4 regions of the Acerihabitans sp. genome follow, and region 3 is predicted to be linked to each of the others. Evidence: predicted binding sites of a transcription regulator. Region 3 holds the regulator's gene; each other region holds the start of a gene.
The links. The regulator CRP, encoded in region 3, controls carbon source genes, mostly activating them, when cyclic AMP is high. The targets are predictions, from matches to a motif close to ATGTGANNNNNNTCACAT.
Positions count from the first base shown of each region.

Region 1: aaeR (HTH-type transcriptional activator AaeR) is a predicted target of CRP. The motif match lies at 3,703-3,720, and genes of this name have one in related genera.
Region 2: gntK (gluconokinase) is a predicted target of CRP. The motif match lies at 3,393-3,410, and genes of this name have one in related genera.
Region 4: deoC (deoxyribose-phosphate aldolase) is a predicted target of CRP. The motif match lies at 1,924-1,941, and genes of this name have one in related genera.

Region 1 is NZ_DASWOM010000134.1:44,894-49,904, forward strand. Features, by position in the region: gene VGC33_RS21930 (NAD-dependent succinate-semialdehyde dehydrogenase) at 1-92, opposite strand, end outside; gene aaeB (p-hydroxybenzoic acid efflux pump subunit AaeB) at 267-2,234, opposite strand; gene aaeA (p-hydroxybenzoic acid efflux pump subunit AaeA) at 2,250-3,152, opposite strand; gene aaeX (p-hydroxybenzoic acid efflux pump operon protein AaeX) at 3,190-3,393, opposite strand; gene aaeR (HTH-type transcriptional activator AaeR) at 3,738-4,664, shown strand; gene tldD (metalloprotease TldD) at 4,684-5,011, opposite strand, start outside.
Region 2 is NZ_DASWOM010000022.1:15,355-20,365, forward strand. Features, by position in the region: gene metH (methionine synthase) at 1-3,219, opposite strand, end outside; gene gntK (gluconokinase) at 3,512-4,048, shown strand; gene edd (phosphogluconate dehydratase) at 4,360-5,011, shown strand, end outside.
Region 3 is NZ_DASWOM010000015.1:17,691-22,701, forward strand. Features, by position in the region: gene argD (bifunctional acetylornithine/succinyldiaminopimelate transaminase) at 1-164, shown strand, start outside; gene VGC33_RS02305 (YccS/YhfK family putative transporter) at 183-2,255, opposite strand; gene crp (cAMP-activated global transcriptional regulator CRP) at 2,309-2,941, opposite strand; gene VGC33_RS02315 (OsmC family protein) at 3,258-3,680, shown strand; gene VGC33_RS02320 (phosphoribulokinase) at 3,776-4,645, opposite strand; gene VGC33_RS02325 (YheU family protein) at 4,750-4,992, opposite strand.
Region 4 is NZ_DASWOM010000064.1:54,149-59,159, reverse strand. Features, by position in the region: gene VGC33_RS10495 (RbsD/FucU domain-containing protein) at 1-96, opposite strand, end outside; gene VGC33_RS10490 (ribokinase) at 119-1,039, opposite strand; gene deoC (deoxyribose-phosphate aldolase) at 1,127-1,828, opposite strand; gene VGC33_RS10480 (helix-turn-helix domain-containing protein) at 2,083-2,952, shown strand; gene VGC33_RS10475 (GNAT family N-acetyltransferase) at 3,102-4,223, shown strand; gene VGC33_RS10470 (ABC transporter ATP-binding protein) at 4,271-5,011, opposite strand, start outside.

The sequences.
Region 1 (5,011 bases), on a different contig from region 3:
TCAAAGGTGTCCCGAGCGCGTAGCCATTCGCCGTTGACCAGATAGCCGGTTTTGAACAGCGGGTGGTCCTGTAGGTGTAAGTGCTCGCTCATTGTTATCCTCCTTTTTGCGCCCTCCGTCAGGAAAGGCGTGTATTTGCCGATTTACGCCCCGGCCTGCGCGGGACATCGGCCTGCGCGGGCGCCGCGGCGTAAGAAATATGGTTTAAGTATAGATGCTGGTTGCACGATGGGGCGGCCGGGTTGGGTGAAAGCCGTCCCGGCGGGTTAATCGCTTAGGGCGTGGCGGTAGCGCAATAGCGTGTCGGTCAGGCGCCGCACCGATTCGGTGATATCGGGCGTGGCCTGGTAGTGAAGCAGTTTGTCATGATAAATGCGCAATTCCGCCAGTAATTGGTCGAAATGTTCCCCGCGGCGAATGGCGCTGCGGCTGACCAGTACCCGGTCGGCGGTGGCGCGGATCTGGCGGTGGTAGGCCGAGAGATCGGCATTGGCCGGAATATCCGCCAGGCGCAGGCGCTGGTGGATAATGATAAGCGTCAGCGCCAAACGGTATTTGGCGATATCGGTGGGGAACAGCGATAGCAGTTGAAACAGTTGCTGATACAGCGCCGGCAGATGATTTTCCCGGCGCCGGATCTTATTGGTGGACAGGGCCGATACCGCGCCGTAGACAAACCGGTTCAGCAATACCCGGCCGATACGCGCCTTGGAACCGTCCCGGATCAGCAGGATCACCAGCGCAGCCAGGCCGCAGCCGATTATCTGGCCTATGGCGCTGTCGAGAAAGGTGTTTATGGAAAAACTCATGGGATTTGCCAGCACCAGCACATTAATCGTCCCCGCCAGGGTGCCAAGGCTGCCGAGACGACGTTTTTGCACCTCGATGCCGATGATAAACGCCAGCGCCCCCAGCGCAATACACAGCAACAGCATGCTTTGCTGGGTGGCGGGCATGATCACCATATAATACAGCGCGCCAAGGGGCAGCGCCGCCGTCATGCCGATCATGAAATCCTTGCACACCATCCAGGGATTGGGCAGACGCATGGCAAGCGACGTCACCACCGCGATCATCACCATGCAGCTGCTGCCCGACGTCCAGCCGGTCCATAGCCAGAACAGGCATCCCAGCGCGGTGGCGACGCCGGTGCGCAGCCCGTTAATCATCGCGTGATGCCGCTCGGCGGAAGGGGCGGTGATAATCACCTGATCCACCAGCACCTGTTCCTCGATTTTACTGATGCGCGTATTGTTGTTGACCCCTTTCGCCAACAGCAGAAAACGGGTTGCCGCGCCCACCCAGGTATAGAGAACCTGTGGGATATCACGGGCTGGCGTGGTGGCAATCACCTGGCGCATCAGCTTCATGCGTTTGTGAATATCCCCCACGCCCTGCACCGGTTCGTTTAACAGCCGCCGCAGATGCGGCTGAATAAAATCGGGCCGCACCTGTAAAATAAGGAAGGTTTCACAGGCCTGGGTTATCAGGGTCAGCGACAGGGTGTTAATCGCCCGCAGACGCCGGCTACAGCGCTGCCAGCGCGAAGATTCCATCAGCAGGTTGCCGCGCATGCCGTCAAGGGCGGCGGTCGATTTCACCAAATCGCCCCAGGCCTTATCCACCGCTTCTTTCGCCGCGCCGTTGATGCACAGGAAAAGCAGCCGGTACTGATCCAGCAGCAACTGGTCCACCGCCCGGTCGATATCCTGTTTTATCGAGCGCGGCGAAAACAGGATATCCGCCAGGATGGCGCAAACGATGCCCAGCACGATTTCGCTACAGCGCTCAATGGCGAACTGCGGCGTGACCTGGGGCTGGCTTTGAATACTGACGATAATAATCAGCGCGGTATACCCGGCAAGTCCCAGGGCATAAGAATTCTGCACCCGCACCAGCGTGGAAATCCACATACAGCCGCCGGCCCAGATACAGCTTAACAGCAGCATGACCACCGGGGCGCGGATGGTCAGGGTAATGATCACCAGCGCCCCGGCGCAGCCGATAAAGGTGCCGACGATGCGCAGCATGCCGCGATGGCGTATGGCGCCGGCAAACGGCTCGCCGCCGGCGGCAAAGGCCGGGCCTGCGGCGACGATGGCGGCGGTGAGCACCGACCAGCGCGGCGTTTCCAGCTGGAAATGAAACCCCAGGAACAGCGCCAGCAGTATGGCGAAGGTCAGCTTGACCGCAAAACGGCAGCGGAAAAATATCGGCGCCAGCAGTTGCAACATTATCGGGCCATCCGCTTAACCGAACTCGCGCAGGCGATGCATCAGCTGCATCATCGGCGAAAGCTCGCGCCGGTCGCGATCTTTACTGCCTGTGATGACCACGGTAGCGGTGGTGCCGGCCGGATAAAGATCGCCCTGCTGCGCGTCGAGGCGGATTTTCACCGGCACCCGCTGGGCCAGACGTACCCATTCCAGATTGGAATCCACGGTCGCCATACCCTTGGCATCCACCGAACTGCTGCTGTTGGTCACCCCGGCGGAGATACTGTCCACCGTGCCGTACAGCACCCGGTTACTGCCGAGCGGCGTGATTTCCACGCGAAAGCCCGGGCGCACTTTTTCCAGTTTGGTCTCTTCCATATAGGCCAGCAGGTAGAAAGAGTTACGCTTGATCAACGCCACCGACACCGTGCCGCGGGTGATAAATTCTCCGGCGTGGACGTTGAGGTTGGTTATCCAGCCTTCGGCGGGCGCGCGCACCGTGGTGCGATCCAGGTCGATTTTCGCCAGATCCCTGACGGCCACCGCTTTTGCCAGCTGATGGCCGACGGTGGTCAAATCATTGCTGGACTGGTCGATGGCTTCCTGCGACATGGCATTGGTGCCCAACCGCAGCCGGCGTCCCGCCTCGCGGCGTTTCTCGGCCACCAGGGCCTGGTAATAATCCACATCGGCCTGGGCTTCGTCCAGCGCCTGCTGATAACGCGGCTGATCGACCACAAACAGTACCTGACCGCGCGTCACCAGCTGATTATCGCTCACCCGCACATCGGTGAGCAGGCCGCTGACATCCGGCGAAATCGCCACGATATCGGCGGTGAACTTGGCGTCCCGCGTCCAGGGCGATTCGGTATAGAACGTCCATGCCCGGAAAATGGCGACGGCGGCAATCAAGACCAACAGCAGGGTAATCGCCATCCTGATTATTTTTGTTACGACAGTTTTCACAGCGACCTCAAACGAAAAGACACGAAATCAGATAAAACACGCAGCAATATAACGCGGTATTAAACAAGGCCGGATGCCAGACGAAATCGTAAATTCCCGTCGGCTGCAATACGCGGCGTAGTAACAGGAACACCGCCATCGACACCAGCAGTTCAAAAAATACCGGTGGGAACGACAGGCCGAAGATCACCATAACCGGCAGCAAACTCATGACTTTTTCCTTACCTTTTACCGTTAACCGTGGCCGCAGTCCCCAATGGCGCTTCACACGCCGTCTGATTCACCCGGCGATCGCGGGCGGCATACGCGCAGATGAACGCGGCTAAGTATAGAACCCGGAAAGGTGATCGATGGAAATGACCGGCGGATAAAACGCCTGGAGACGGCATGGCGCGGAGACACACATAATGTTACTGTTTATTTCAATGCGATAAAGGCCGATGAAATATAGCGTGGCGACCAGCGTTCTGATGGACCGATGGGTATATAATAAGCCTTACCTACAAGGGTTTTCAATATTATGTGATCTAAATCACTTTTCACTCAGAGTTAACAATGGAAAGACTGAAACGCATGATGGTGTTTGCCAAGGTGGTGGAAGGCGGCTCTTTTACCTCCGCCGCCCGGCAGTTGCAGATGAGCGTGTCGTCCGTCAGCCAGACCGTGGCGAAACTGGAAAACGAACTCCAGGTGAAGCTGCTAAACCGCAGTACCCGCAGCCTGGGCCTGACCGAGGCCGGCAAGATTTATTACCAGGGTTGCCGCCGCATGCTGCTGGAGTTCCAGGAAGTGCATGAACAGCTTTACGCCTTTAACAACACCCCCATCGGCACGCTGCGCGTCGGCAGTTCCTCCACCATGGCCCATAATGTGTTGGCGACCATCACCGCCGATATGCTCAAGGAGTATCCGGGCCTGTCGGTTAACCTGGTGACCGGCATACCGGCGCCGGACCTGATTGCCGACGGCCTGGATCTGGTGGTGCGGGTGGGGGCGTTACAGGATTCAAGCCTGTTCTCTCGGCGTCTGGGCGCCATGCCGATGGTGGTATGCGCCGCCAAAAATTACCTGGCGACCCATGGCACGCCGGAAAAACCCAGCGATATGGTCAATTTTTCCTGGCTGGAATATGACGTCAGGCCGGACAGCGAATTCGAGCTGGTGGCGCCGGAGGGCATTACCCTGCATCTGGCGCCGCAGGGCCGCTTCGCCACCAACGACTCGCAGACGCTGATCCGCTGGCTGACCGCCGGTGCAGGCATCGCCTATGTGCCGATAATGTGGGTACTGGATGAGATCAAACAGGGCAACGTCGAGATATTATTCAGTCGCTATCTTTCCGACCCGCGGCCGGTGTATGCGGTCTATACCCAAAAAGACAAGTTACCGCTGAAGGTGCAGGTGTGCATCAACGCCCTGCAGGAGTATTTTACCAATGTTACGGCGGTTTATCAGGCGTTCCGCCAGGATACCATGTTCTGATATCCCGACGGAGCAGGACTCAGGCGGTGCCGCCGACGGTGAGGTTGTCAAGCTTGAGCGTGGGCTGGCCTACGCCGACCGGCACGCTTTGGCCTTCCTTGCCGCAGACGCCAACTCCTTTGTCCAGTGCCAGATCGTTGCCGACCATCGAGATTTGCTGCATCGCCTCGATGCCGGAGCCGATGAGCGTCGCCCCTTTTACCGGGCTGGTTACCCGGCCGTTTTCGATGAGATAGGCCTCGGAGGTGGAGAACACGAATTTGCCGGAGGTAATATCCACCTGGCCGCCGCCGAAATTGGGCGCATACAGGCCATATTCGACGCTGGCGATGATCTCCTCGGGGGTG
Region 2 (5,011 bases), on a different contig from region 3:
CAGGGTATCTTCCTCCAGCCCGCCGGTTACGGCAAACGCGCCCAGGTAGTCCGCCTTGCCGGAGGCTTTCGGCGCCACAAAATCCGCCAGGCAATAATTGGCGAATTCGCTTTTCTCCGTCTGCTGGCGCAGGTGATGGCTAACCACCAGGATCTCGCGGCGGCTTTCATCGCGGTAAACCTCAATGTCATCGCCGACCCGGTTGGCGGGAAAAATACCCACGACCCCGCGTGGGTTGAGGGATTTTTGCGCCGAAAGCTGGTCCAGCAGGGCATTGGCGTCGTCAAACAGACGTTTGGCCTCGACGCCGACCACCTCGTCCTCCAGGATGCGTGGGTATTTCCCGGCCAGCGACCAGGTCATAAAAAAAGGCGTCCAGTCAATATAATTACGCAATGTCTCGATAGTGGCGCTGACGGCTTGAATGCCCAGGCGATGGGCCACGGGGGGAGTGTAGTTTTCCCAATCCATGGCCAGGTCATTATCGCGCGCGGCCTGCAGCGAAACCGGCGGCGTACGGGGCTTTTTGCGGCCGTGCTGGATGCGCACCGTATCGTATTCCTTGCGGGTACGCAGCACGAACGCGTCACGCTGCTCGTCCGACAGCAGGGCCGATACCACGCCCACGCTGCGCGAGGCGTTTTGCACATAAACCGTCGGCCCGCTGTAGTTTTTCTCGATTTTAACCGCGGTATGCGCCTTTGAGGTGGTGGCGCCGCCAATCAGCAGCGGCAGGGTAAATCCCTGGCGCTCCATTTCTTTGGCGACGTTGACCATCTCGTCAAGCGACGGCGTGATTAACCCCGACAGGCCGATAATATCCACATTAAATTCACGCGCCGACTTCAGTATCTTATCCATCGAGACCATCACGCCCAGGTCGATGATTTCGTAATTATTGCACTGCAACACCACGCCGACGATATTTTTGCCGATGTCATGCACGTCGCCTTTGACCGTCGCCAGCAGGATTTTGCCGGCCGCCTTTTGTTTTTCCTTACCCGCCTTGATAAAGGGTTCCAGATAGGCAACCGCCTGCTTCATGACCCGCGCCGATTTCACCACCTGCGGCAGGAACATTTTCCCGGCGCCGAACAGATCGCCCACCACGTTCATGCCGGCCATCAGCGGCCCTTCAATCACCTCGATGGGCCGCGCCGCCTGCTGCCGCGACTCCTCGGTGTCCGCTTCGATAAATTCGGTAATGCCTTTTACCAGCGCGTATTCCAGCCGTTTATTTACCGGCCAACCGCGCCATTCCGCCTGCTGCTGCCTGGTATCGTCGTCGTTTTTGCCGGCCCGGTACTTCTCGGCCAGATCCAGCAGCCTTTCGGTACCGTCGGCGCGGCGGTTAAGCACCACATCTTCCACCGCCTCGCGCAATTCATCGGACAGATCATCATAGATAGCCAGCTGGCCGGCATTAACAATGCCCATATCCAGGCCGTTTTTGATGGCGTAATAAAGAAAAACCGCGTGGATGGCTTCACGCACCGGCTCGTTGCCGCGAAACGAAAACGACACATTGGAAACGCCGCCGGAAATCAGCGCATGGGGCAGCTCGGCCTTGATGTCGGCGCAGGCGCCGATAAAGTCCTGGGCATAGTTATTGTGCTCTTCAATACCGGTGGCGATGGCAAAAATATTGGGGTCGAAGATAATATCTTCCGGCGGGAAACCCACGGTTTCGGTGAGGATGCGATAGGCGCGCCGGCAGATGTCGATTTTACGCTGCCGGGTATCCGCCTGGCCCTCTTCATCAAACGCCATCACCACCACCGCGGCGCCATAACGGCGCACCATACGGGCATGATGGATAAACGCGTCCTCGCCCTCTTTCATCGAGATGGAGTTAACGATGCCCTTGCCCTGGATACACTTCAGTCCCTGCTCGATCACCTCCCATTTCGATGAATCGATCATGATAGGCACCCGGGATATATCCGGTTCGCCGGCAATCAGATGCAGAAAACGCACCATGGCGGCGGCGGAATCCAGCATGCCTTCATCCATGTTGATATCGATTATCTGCGCGCCGCTTTCCACCTGCTGCAACGCCACCGCCAGCGCTTCATTGTATTTATCTTCTTTAATCAGGCGTTTAAAGCGTGCCGAGCCGGTAACGTTGGTACGCTCGCCCACGTTAACGAACAGGGAGTCCGCTGTGATATTCAGCGGTTCCAGGCCGGCGAGGCGGCAGGCTACCGGCCTTTGCGGCAGGACGCGCGGCGCCAGGCCCTCGACCGCGCGCGCCATGGCGGCAATATGCTCAGGCGTGGTGCCGCAGCAGCCGCCCACGATATTCAGGAAACCGGAAATCGCCCATTCCTTAATCTGTCCGGCCATTTCATCCGGACCGAGATCGTACTCGCCAAAGGCGTTAGGCAACCCGGCGTTGGGGTGGGCGCTGACATAACAATCGGCAATGCGCGACAGTTCGGCCACATACTGGCGCAGTTCATCGGGGCCTAACGCGCAGTTCAGGCCAAACGACAGCGGTTTGACATGTCGCAGCGAGTTATAAAACGCCTCGGTGGTTTGTCCGGAAAGGGTGCGTCCCGACGCATCGGTTATGGTGCCGGAAATCATCACCGGCAATTGCACGTCCATCGCCTCGAATTCGGTTTCAATGGCGAAAATCGCCGCCTTGGCGTTTAGGGTATCAAAAATGGTTTCCACCATAATCAAATCAACGCCGCCTTCCACCAGCGCGTGGACCGCTTCTCGGTAAGCGCTTACCAACTGGTCAAAACTGACGTTGCGATACGCCGGATCGTTGACGTCCGGTGAAATAGATGCGGTGCGGTTGGTAGGACCCAGGACGCCGGCCACATAGCGGGGTTTCCCCGGCGTGCGCGCCGTCCATTTGTCGGCGCTGAGACGGGCCAGCCGCGCGGCCTCGAAATTCAGCTCGCTGACCAGCGCCTCCATTTGATAGTCGGCCATGGCGATGGCGGTGGAGTTAAAGGTATTGGTTTCAAGGATATCGGCGCCCGCGGCCAGGTAGTCGTCATGGATGGCGGCAATCACTTCCGGCTTGCTCAGCACCAGCAGATCGTTGTTGCCTTTCAGGTCGCTCGGCCAGTCGGCAAAACGCGCGCCGCGATAGTCCGCTTCTTCTAACCGGTAACTTTGGATCATGGTGCCCATGCCGCCGTCCAGCACCATGATGCGCTGAGCTAATTGCCGGCGCAGTTCGTCCACTCGATTGTTAACCATTACCCCATCCACCGCTAAAAAATACGTCTTTTATTGAGCCAAAACAGGCAGAACATCCTAGCATAAATTACAGGCATTCGACGCCGCGGGCGCATGAGACTTTTTCAGATCCCCCGATCTGCGCCCCTGACGCCGGCGGAAATGTAATAAAAATGTTTCAGATTACATTTTTAGTTTGAAGCAGATCACAATTAGCGCGAAAAAAACACAATGCATCTGGAAACCGCGGTAAAAATCCTGATAATGTTACCGGTAACATCAATACACTTTTTACCTGGCCACGGAGCCTACGATGACAACAACAGCTAACCATATCTTCGTTTTAATGGGCGTTTCAGGCAGCGGCAAGTCCGTGGTGGCCAACGCTCTGGCCCGTGAGCTATCGGCCGCTTTCCTGGACGGCGACTTTCTTCATCCGCGCGCCAATATCAACAAAATGGCGGCGGGACACGCGCTTAACGATGACGATCGCGCGCCCTGGCTGGCGGCCATTAATGACGCCGCGTTTGCGATGCAGCGTACCAATACCATTTCCCTCATCGTCTGCTCGGCGCTGAAAAAACATTATCGCGATCGCCTGCGCGAAGGGAACGCCAATCTGTCCTTTCTTTATCTCAAGGGCGAATTCGACGTTATCGAAGCCAGAATGAAAGCCCGTAAAGGCCATTTCTTCAAGACCCAGATGCTGGTCACGCAGTTCGACACCCTGGAGGAACCGGGCGCCGATGAAAAAGACGTTCTGGTGGTGAATATCGACCAACCGGTGGACGGCGTCATTAACGATGCCCTGCAATGCATCAAAGAACGCATTGCGCAAGACGCCGGCTAAACACCCGGCGCGCTACACAGGATATCAACATAACAGCTATGCTTGTTATGTCAGGAACAATAGTTGCCATACCCGGCCGGAAGCCGCCAACAGGCGCATCCGGCTTTTTAAGCCGCTTTGGCTGAAACGATTCAATTACTGATATTTTACTGTAAACAAGCCGGCATGCCGCTTCGCCACCATAACATCATCATCATAAAAAAAACGATCCGGCGGTTTGCCGGCGGCAGGGCATCAATTCCGTGGTCATGCCAGGCTGCGCCTGTGGCGCGCACCTGGCCTGACCATTCAATCTTAAATGTGAGGCAAATATGAATCCTACCGTAGCCCGCGTGACGCAACGCGTAATCGACCGTTCCCTACCTACCCGCACCGCTTATCTGGCGCGCATCGACGCCGCGCGCGCCAAAACGGTACACCGGTCGCAGCTGGCCTGCGGCAACCTGGCCCACGGGTTCGCCGCCTGCCAGCCCGAGGATAAGCTGGCGCTGAAAAGCATGACCCGCAATGATATCGCCATTATCACGTCATACAACGATATGCTGTCGGCCCACCAGCCTTACGAACATTACCCGCAGCGGTTGAAAAACGCGCTCCACGGCGTGGGCGCGGTCGGCCAGGTAGCCGCAGGTGTTCCGGCGATGTGCGACGGCGTGACCCAGGGACAAGACGGTATGGAGCTGTCACTGATGAGCAGGGAAATCATCGCCATGTCAGCCGCCATCGGTTTATCCCATAATATGTTCGACGGCGCCTTATACCTGGGGATTTGCGATAAAATAGTCCCGGGGCTTGTGATGGCCGCGCTGTCCTTTGGCCATCTGCCGGCGGTATTTGTCCCGGCAGGCCCGATGGCCAGCGGTTTGCCGAATAAAGAAAAGGTACGCGTCCGCCAGCTTTACGCCGAGGGCAAAATAGACCGCGCGGGCATGTTGGAAGCGGAAGCGGCGTCTTATCACAGCG
Region 3 (5,011 bases):
GTGAATTCCTGCATGCCAGCGCCGCGCAGGGCCTGATGATCCTGAATGCCGGACCGGACGTCATCCGTTTCGCGCCGTCGCTGGTGGTGGAATTCACCGATATCGAGCAGGGCATGGCCCGGTTTGAACAGGCGGTGGCGCAGGTTATCGCCGTCAAACCTTAAGGCGCGGGCGCCGGGCGGCTAATTGCCTAACCGGCGCGATAGCCAGTTGCCGTGCTGCGGCCGCTGGCGCCAGGCCACCGACGAAATGGTATACATGATGCCAAGATGGAACAAAATGCGCCCCAGATGGCGCTCCATCAGGGTACCTGCCGTCTCCGCCGTTTCGCCGGCGGCAGTCGGAACCGGGCTGTCCGAGCTTGGCCCGTCATATTCCAGCCGCTGCTGGCAACGCTGCAGCGCCACCTCGCACGAGGTCAGGTACTTTTGCGCCAGCGTCGGCGTCAGCATGTAGTGATCCCGCGCCAGGATGGTCATGGCGTTGATATGCTCGACGATAAACTGGCTATGGGTCACCCACAAACGCATATCGGTCAGATAGCGCGAATTAAACGCCGGTTCCCGCATCGCCTGGCTTAGCGAGGTGAACAACGCGTTATGCGCCTGGTTAACCTTCATGCGCGCGTAGGCCAGCGCCGCCGCCTCGGGCGCGGGTTGCAGCAGCAGCCGCAGCGCATCCTGATCCCGCTCCAGCGCCAGATGGGCATTTTTGCGCAACAGTCCGCTTTGCCATTGCGGCCACAACCACAGCATGCCGCCAAACGCCAGCAAACAGCCGATAAGCGTATCCACCAGCCTGGGCACCAGGAAATGCGCGCCGTTCAGCGACAGCAACTGCAGCGTATACACCGCGGTTACCGTCATGCCGGTCATCGCCAGGCCATAGTTTTTACGCAACACCAGATAAGACGCCAGCGTCAGCGCCAGCATGCACAGCAACACCGTGCCGTCGTCCAGCCTGAGCCGCAGCGTGCCGGCGGCAATCACCAGCCCGGCCAGCGTGCCCAGCGCCCGATGCTGGATACGCACCCTGGTGGCGTTATAGCCGTTTTGGCTGACGAACATCACCGTCATTAAAATCCAGTAGGGTTTGGGTAAATCCAATACCAGCCCCAGGCTGCCGCCGATGGCCAACATAATCCCAAGCCTTGCCGCGCTGCGCAGCGCCATGGATTTAAGGGAACAGTAGCTGACCAGCGCATGCCAAAAAGACAGCCTCTGCTGGTTGTCGGCCATCAGGTCGCGGCGGTAGAGCGGGCGCTGGGTGCGCAACAGCCTGGCGATACGGCTGAAGTGGTAATAGCAAAACTGCCCGACCGGATTATCCGGGTGGCGCTCGGCAATTTTTTCCAGCGCCGACAGCGCGGTAACCATGTTAAAACGCCCTGGCTGACGGTGATATAAAATATCATCCGCCAGCACCCTCAGCCGCGTGGCAATCATGCGGGCGTTATAACGGATCACCGCCTCGGCGTGGCTTTGTTCCACCAGTTTTTGGACTTCGTCAGGCTGGTGCAGGCTCACGGCGATATGCTCTTGCAAATCCAGCGCCACCTGGAAAGAACGCAACAGGCGTTTGTATTGCAATTGGTTGCTAGCCGACAGCATATACAGCTGCTGGTACACCTGGGCTATTAGATCGATCACCGACTGCTGACGGGCAAACAGCGGCGGCAGGGCGGTTTCCGGATCGGTATGCTGAGTCAGCAGGCTGTATTTCGCCTCGATATAATCCGCCAGCTCCCGATATAGCAGACTGAGCGATTCCCTCATCGGCTGCTCTTTCCATAGCCGGAACCACAGGGCGTTAAACAGGCCGTACCAGGCGGTGCCGGCAATATACAGCAGCGGCGGCACGGCGGGCGGCACATTGCCGGACAGGCCCAGGGTAAAGATGGCGGCGATAAGCGCGGCGGGCAGCAAACGACCATGCAACGGGCTGATTTCACCGGTGACGCCGAACAGCAGCGCCAGGCCGAACAGCACCAGGGGTAAGGGCACCGGCACGGCCAACAGCACCTGGATCAGCACGCTACTCAGGGCGAACAGCGAACCGCCCACCGCCAGGCGTTTAAAAAAGCGTTTATGCAGGGTATCGAGGCCGGCGATATTGCAGCAGGCGGGAACCAGTGAAAACAGCAGGCCGTTTTGCAGGCTGCCGAATAACAGGCCGACGGCCACCGGCAGGCATAACACGATGGTCTGCCGCAGGGCATAATTGACTTCGGGGTGGTAGATTAACCGGCGCCACATACTGTCAGCAAAAAAAGCGTGGTACGGAGCACCACGCCTGTCTAACGGGGCTATCAGCGCGTGCCGTAAACGACAATGGTTTTACCGTGCGCGGATATCAGGTTTTGGTCTTCCAGCATTTTAAGAATACGTCCCACCGTTTCACGGGAACAGCCGACGATTTGGCCGATTTCCTGACGGGTAATCTTGATTTGCATACCGTCGGGATGGGTCATTGCGTCGGGCTGTTTCGCCAGATTCAACAGGGTCTGCGCGATGCGCCCGGTCACGTCCAGGAATGCCAGGTTACCGACTTTTTCCGAGGTGACCTGTAAACGGCTGGCCATCTGCGCCGACAGGCGCATCAGGATATCCGGATTTACCTGGATCAGCTGCCGGAATTTTTTATATGAAATCTCGGCGACTTCACAGGCGGTTTTCGCCCGCACCCAGGCGCTGCGTTCCTGACCTTCCTCGAATAAGCCGAGCTCGCCGATGAAATCTCCTTGGTTAAGATAGGAAAGAATCATCTCTTTGCCTTCTTCATCCTTAATCAGCACCGCCACGGCGCCCTTAACGATGTAGTAAAGCGTTTCAGCCTTTTCACCCTGATGTATAAGTGTACTCTTCGATGGATACTTATGAATATGGCAATGAGACAGGAACCATTCGAGAGTCGGGTCTGTTTGCGGTTTGCCGAGAACCATTCGCTGTTATCCTCTTTTGTCATCGCTATCCCAGGTTCGGGACATCGTATTCCCTGTTACGGCGCTTGTATTATTCACTCTGTGTCCGCGTTTAAACGGAGCGGCGCAAGGGAACTTATTAGGGTCTGGTATTTTGATGTTCCGATCGATCTCTTGCCCTTTAATTATCATGAGCCCGATCCAGCCTTGTTTTTAGCATAGGTTTGATGCAGTGTCTTCTGTTGTCTTGCTTCAGCATGAAGTATGTTCAGTAACATTGCCAGTTTTCCTACAAAAATGTAGTCTGCTGGAAAGTTTTATATCAGGAGTCATCATAATGCAGGCACGGGTAAAATGGGTAGAAGGGTTATCTTTTATGGGCGAATCCGCCTCGGGCCACCAGGTTTTAATGGATGGGAACGCAGGGGAAAAAGCGCCCAGCCCAATGGAAATGGTACTGATGTCGGTCGGCGGCTGCAGCGCCATTGACGTGGTGTCCATTCTACACAAGGCGCGGCAGGATGTGCGCGATTGCGAGGTCAAGCTCACTTCTGAACGCCGCGACGAGGCGCCGCGCCTGTTTACCCATATCAATCTGCACTTTATCGTGACCGGCACCGGGCTAACCGACAAGGCGGTGGAACGGGCGGTGACCCTATCGGCGGAAAAATACTGCTCCGTTTCCCTGATGCTCGGCGCGTCGGTAAACGTGACCCACAGCTTTGAAGTGCGCGACGAACGCCACGCCCCCGCCGCCTAACCGGCCCGCCAACACCACACTCAAACCCGCGTGTTAAGGGAGAGTGTGCCAATGGGGCCGAATCGGGCGTGGTTTTCCCGCCCGCGGCCTCGTGTTTACTTAATTTCCTTTCCTTCCAGCAACCGCTGCACCAGCGGCCCCATAATCAGCTCCATCGCCAGCCCCATCTTGCCGCCGGGCGCCACCAGCGTATTGATATTGGAAATAAAGGAGCCTTGCAGCATCGCCAGCAGGTAGGGCAGGTCGATATGCGCCAGGCTACGGAAATGAATAACGACAAAACTTTCGTCAAGCGAGGGAATCGCCTTGGCGGCGAAAGGATTCGACGTATCGACGGTCGGCACGCGCTGGAAATTAATATGGGTACGGGAAAACTGCGGTGTGATGTAGTTAATATAATCCTCCATCGACCGCACCACCGAATCCATTACCGCCTCGCGCGAATGCCCCCGCTCGCCGGTATCGCGCACCAGCTTTTGAATCCACTCCAGGTTGACGATAGGCACCACCCCCACCAGCAAATCCACATGCTGCGCCACATCCTGGCTATCGGTCACCACCCCGCCGTGCAATCCCTCGTAAAATAACACATCCGTCGGTTCCGGCAACGCTTGCCAGGGGGTAAACGTGCCGGGTATCTGGTTATAGGGCACCGCCTCGTCATAGGTATGCAAATACCTGCGCGACTGGCCGTGACCGGATTCGCCATATTGACGGAACGTATGTTCCAACAGGCCAAAATCATTGGCTTCCGGACCAAAATAGCTGATATGGCGTCCTAGATCCCGCGCCTTACGGATCGCCATATCCATTTCCGGCCGCGTAAAATAATGAAAGCTATCGCCTTCGAGCTCGGCGGCGTGGATATCCAACTGCTGGAATATTTTACGAAACGCCAGGCTGGTGGTGGTGGTGCCCGCACCGCTGGAACCGGTAACGGCAATAATGGGGTGTTTTGTCGACATGGTAACCCTACGCTTGGTTGAAATGCGGCGTGAAGACGTGCGACCGGCATCAAGGCCCAGCAGTGAGTGTTAGCATATTTAGCGCCCAGGGGCCAGGGGCTTTGCTATTCACCCGGCGTCTCGTCGGCGTGACCGTGAAACCGTCCGCGCGGCATGATATTAATATTTTCATGCAGCTCCGACCAGACCACTACCGCCTCGCCGCTTTTCAGCTGCCGTTTTACATCCTCGACCTTCTGCGCCAGGGATTTTTCCTGCTCGCCGTAATCGGTGCCTTCACGCAGAACAAAGGATTCGATCAGGTTATAGAGGGTGTCAGGATCGATTTGTTCCCAGGGAATAATCACGATGTTGTGTCCTGATGGT
Region 4 (5,011 bases), on a different contig from region 3:
AGGGAAACCGGCATCGGTCACCAGGACGATATCGGTATGGCCCAGGGTCGCCAGGGCGGCGGCCAGCTGGGGATGCAGGATACTGTTGGCTTTCATCGGATTATCTCAATCATTATGGTTAGCGGGGTGACTGCCGCATAAAGGCGTCGACCTGCGCGCGCGTATGATAGGACGGCACGGTTTCCCACCCGGTGCAGCATAGCGCCGCCGTGGCGTTGGCGAACACCACCGCGTCGCGGATCGGTTGGCCCTCGGCCAGGGCCACCGCCAGCGCCGCGTTAAAACTATCGCCGGCGCCGTTGCTGTCCACCACGCCGACCCGGCAAGGAGGGATTTCCAGGGGCTCGCCGGCGGTAAACACCGCCGAACCGGCCTCGCCCAGCGTCATGACCACATGGCGGCAGCCGGTTTGCAGCAGCAGCCCGGCAATGTCGCGGTTACTGCGCTTATCATCCGGCGCCAGGCCCAGCGCCACGCGCGCTTCGGTTTCATTGGGCGTCAGGTAATCAATGGCGCTCAGGTCCAGGCCGCGCAAATCGCGCGCCGGAGCGGGATTAAGCACGGTAATCTTGCCCAGCGCCTTGGCCCGGCGCAGGCCGTACAGCGCCGTTTCCAGCGGAATTTCCAATTGGGCCAGCGCCACCGCGCTCTCGCGCAGCAACGGCAGCGCCGCGTCCACCCGCTCGGGGGTAAACAGGCGGTTGGCGCCCATATCCACCACGATAATATTGCGCGCCTGTTGGTCCTTGATAATCAGCCCGGCCCCGGTCGGCAGTTCCGCCGAGACGTCCAGCGCCGTAATATCGACGCCTTCGTCGCGCATCAGCCGGATAAACTCATGGCCAAAGGCATCGTCGCCCACGACGCCTGCGTAAAACACCCTGGCGCCCAGGCGCGCTGCCTGCACCGCCATATCCGAGCCTTTGCCGCCCCAGGTTTGGCGAAAATCACGGCCAATCAGGGTTTCGCCCGCCAGGGGGATCCGTTCCGCCGTCATGACCAACGCTTTTGCGTAGCTGCCGAGAATAAATACGCTCATTACATCACCCGATTATGTTTTTGCCGGCGGCCGATAACATTGCGAACAGGGCCGTATTTCGCCGGCATGGTATTACGGCCCGTCTGTTTAATACCCGGCAATATCCCCGGCCAGTCCTTTGACCAATTCCGGCCCGGAACTGGTGCCCACCAGTTCAGCCCCGGCCTCGAACATCGCCTGCATTTTTTCCAGCGTGTTGACTTTACCGGAAACTTTAACCCGGCAGGGGGCCTGAATATTATTTTTCAGGATCCTGACGTCCTCGACGGTAGCGGCGCAGCCGCCTTTTCCCCAGCCGCTGGATTGTTTAACCCAATCTATGCCGGCTTCATAGGCGTATTGCGTGGCCTTTATTTTCAGCGCCTCGGTGGTAATAAAACCAAATTCCAGCATGGCTTTTACCTTCATGCCGGCATCATGAGCCGCGGCGGTAACCTGTTTTAGCTCATCAAAATAGCGGTCTTCCATACCGCTGAGCAAAAAGCCCGGGTTCGGCGGAAAATCAAACTCATCGGCCCCCTCCCTGGCCAGTTCGCGCACCAGCGCCACTTTCATCGCCGTGGTGTCGTTGGCCTGGGGGAAATTAACCGTGGTGGCCACCCTGACCCCGGAGCCTTTCAGCACGTCCTTGGCCAGCGCGACCCAACACGGGGCGATCATGGCCGCGTCAAACTGATATTGCAGGCAGAGATCCAGGTGCTTTAGCAGCTCGTCGCGCGTGAGATCCGCATTCACATTCGTGAACTGGATGGCTTTGGCGACCTGGCGCGGGTCATTAAAATTAATCATGCAACAACACTCCTACTTTTTTGGTTAAACCACATTGGCTAAATTATTCCTCATCAATAGGGCTTACCTTAATGTCTTTGCCGCGCGCGCAGTGAGTGCGATAAATTTCAAAAATATGGATGGAAGTCCCCGGTCAATAAATTTGTGAGACAGATCATAAATAACCCGTCCCCCGCTCAAGAGACCCAGGTAAATAGGCTACTTTTAGCCATCGGTTTGCTATTAAAGAAAAGATCAATGGGCCGGAATAACCTATGGCGGCATTAAAGAACCAGACGCGGATCGTTTCCTCTTTTTATCGGGAATATGATGATTTCTCCACACTATTCAACTATCGCATATTACGCGCCGGTCATTTACAAACCGGCCCGGAGCATCATATACAGCGCCAGTCGGTGGTCGGCCACGAATTTATTTTCTGCCTGAAGGGTAAAGGTCGGGTGAAGGTAGAGGATAAAGTGCATCAGGTGAAAGCCAATCAATTGGTCTGGCTACCGGTGAGATGGCCCCATGAACACTACCCCGATCCGGGCGATCCCTGGGAAATTTTCTGGCTGCGGGTAGACGGGGGCAAACTGAACAATATTATGTCGCTGTTGGAGATACAGAAACATCCGGTTTTCCAATTTGATTTCCCGGACAAAATGAACGGCATTTACCAGACCATTTTCGGCCTGATGCGCTCGCATACCCTGATGAGCGAGGCGCAGTGCGATATGGTCTGCGCCAATCTGGTGTTTACCCTGCTGGAAAGCCGCAGCGCCGAGGCGCTGCGCTCGCCGATGATTATGCATCGTGGCTTGGGTCAGTTGATTTACCAGATACATAGCCATTATCACGATGAATGGGATATCGAAAAATTCATGCATTTTTGCCAGGTGAGCAAATCGCAGCTGTTTCGCCTGTTCAAAACCACCTTTAACCAAACCCCGCTGAAATGGCTGAAAAATTACCGGTTATCCCAGGCGCGTCGCTTATTGGTGGAAACCGACGCCAGCATTGCCGCCATCGCCTATCAGGTCGGTTATAACGATCCGCTGCATTTTTCCCGCGATTTCCATCAGGCCGTCGGGCTGTCTCCCTCTGAATTCCGCCGCCGCGAGAGCCTGGTCAATTCGCTGTGAGATGACGGCGTTTATCCGTGAGCGCCGTGCGGTCATCCCACCCGGCAATCCCGGGCGCCTTTGCCACTGCGTGCCCCCACCCTTGCGCTATGCCCTCCAACTGGCTACTGTGCTTTCTGATTGACGGCACTTCACCGGAGTTCCCTGTTATGTCATTAACCTCCCTGGCGCGCCTGGGCGATGTGCCCGCCGGCGAGTGGGATGCCCTGGTTCCGGCCGGACAACCCTTCCTGCGCCACGCATTTCTCAGCGCGGTCGAGGACAGCGGCAGTCTTGGCCCACGTTCCGGCTGGCAAGCCGACCATCTGTTATGGGTGGAGGGCGGCCGTACCCTCGCCGCCATGCCCGGCTATCGGAAAAGCCATTCCTATGGCGAATACGTTTTCGATCAGGGCTGGGCGGAAGCCTGCGAGCGCGCCGGTATAGAATATTACCCCAAATGGCTGGGCGCGGTGCCCTTCAGCCCGGTCACCGGCGCCCGGCTGCTCGGCTCCCCGGCGGCGGGCGCACAACTGCTGGCGGCGCTGCCGGGGCATCTTGCCCGCCATGGGCTGTCGGGCGCGCATATCAACTTTACCGATGCCCCGGCCAACGTTCTGCTGGCGGCCGAGCCGGACTGGCTCAGGCGCCTGGGCTGCCAGTACCATTGGTTTAATCGCGGCTATCGGGATTTCCAGGATTTTCTCGATACCCTCACCTCGCGCAAGCGCAAACAACTACGCAAGGAGCGCGAACAGGTCCTGGCGCAGGGCATTGATTTCTCCTGGCTTACGGGAACGCAGGTGAACGAGGCGCAATGGGACTTTATTTACGCCTGCTACGCCAATACCTATGAGGTGCGCGGCCGCAGGCCATATCTGACGCGGGACTTCTTCAGCCTGCTGGCCGAACGGATGCCCGGCGCCATCCGGGTGGTGCTGGCCAGCCAACAGGGTCATCCGGTGGCCATGGCCTTCAGCCTGGTGGACCATGATACGTTTTACGGCCGCTATTGGGGATGCCTGGCGGAATTCGACCGGCTGCATTTCGAAACCTGTTTTTACCAGGGCATCGAGTATGCCATTGCCCGGGGACTGGCGCGTTTTGACGCCGGCGCCCAGGGCGAGCATAAGCTTATCCGCGGGTTCGAGCCGGTGCTGACCGATTCGTGGCACTACCTGCGCCATCCCGGCCTGCGCGCGGCGGTGGCCGATTTCCTGACCGGGGAGCGCCAGGCCGTGCGCGCCTGGGCGGACGACGCCAGGCTGTCGCTACCCTACCGCCGGGATTGAGCCACAGGGTGCGAAAACCGCCCCGGCGGAGCGGAATGCCGCCCGGATTACCCGGCGCCGACAAATCCGCCGGTCTGGTAGCGCCATAGCCGGGCATACAGCCCCCCGCGGGCCAGCAGTTCGTTATGGCTGCCGACCTCGGCAATCCGCCCGTTATCCAGCACCACCAGCCGATCCATCTTGATGATGGTCGACAGCCGGTGGGCGATGGCAATCACCGTCTTGCCGCGCATCAGTAGCTCCAGGCTTTCCTGGATGGCCGCCTCCACTTCAGAATCCAGCGCGGAGGTGGCCTCGTCCATAATCAGGATCGGCGCGTCCTTAAGCAATACCCGGGCAATGGCGATACGCTGGCGCTGCCCGCCGGAGAGCTTAACCCCGCGCTCGCCGACGTGGGCATCCAGGCCGGTGCGGCCCTGGAGATCGGACAGCTGCGGGATAAACTCGTCGGCGCGGGCGCGGCGGATGGCATCCCACAGCTGGGCTTCATTGGCGCCGGGCCTGCCGTACAGCAGGTTGTCGCGAATAGAGCGGTGCAGCAGGGACGTGTCCTGGGTTATCATGCCGATCTGCGCCCGCAGGCTTTCCTGGCTAACCTGGGCGATATCCTGTCCGTCGATAAGGATACGGCCGCCGTCCAGGTCATACAGGCGCAGCAGCAGGTTAACCAGCGTCGACTTGCCAGCGCCGGAGGGGCCGATCAGGCCGATTTTTTCGCCGGGCCGGATAGCCAGATCCAGACCGTTAATCACCTGCCGTTCCCGGCCATAGTTAAAGGCAACGCGATC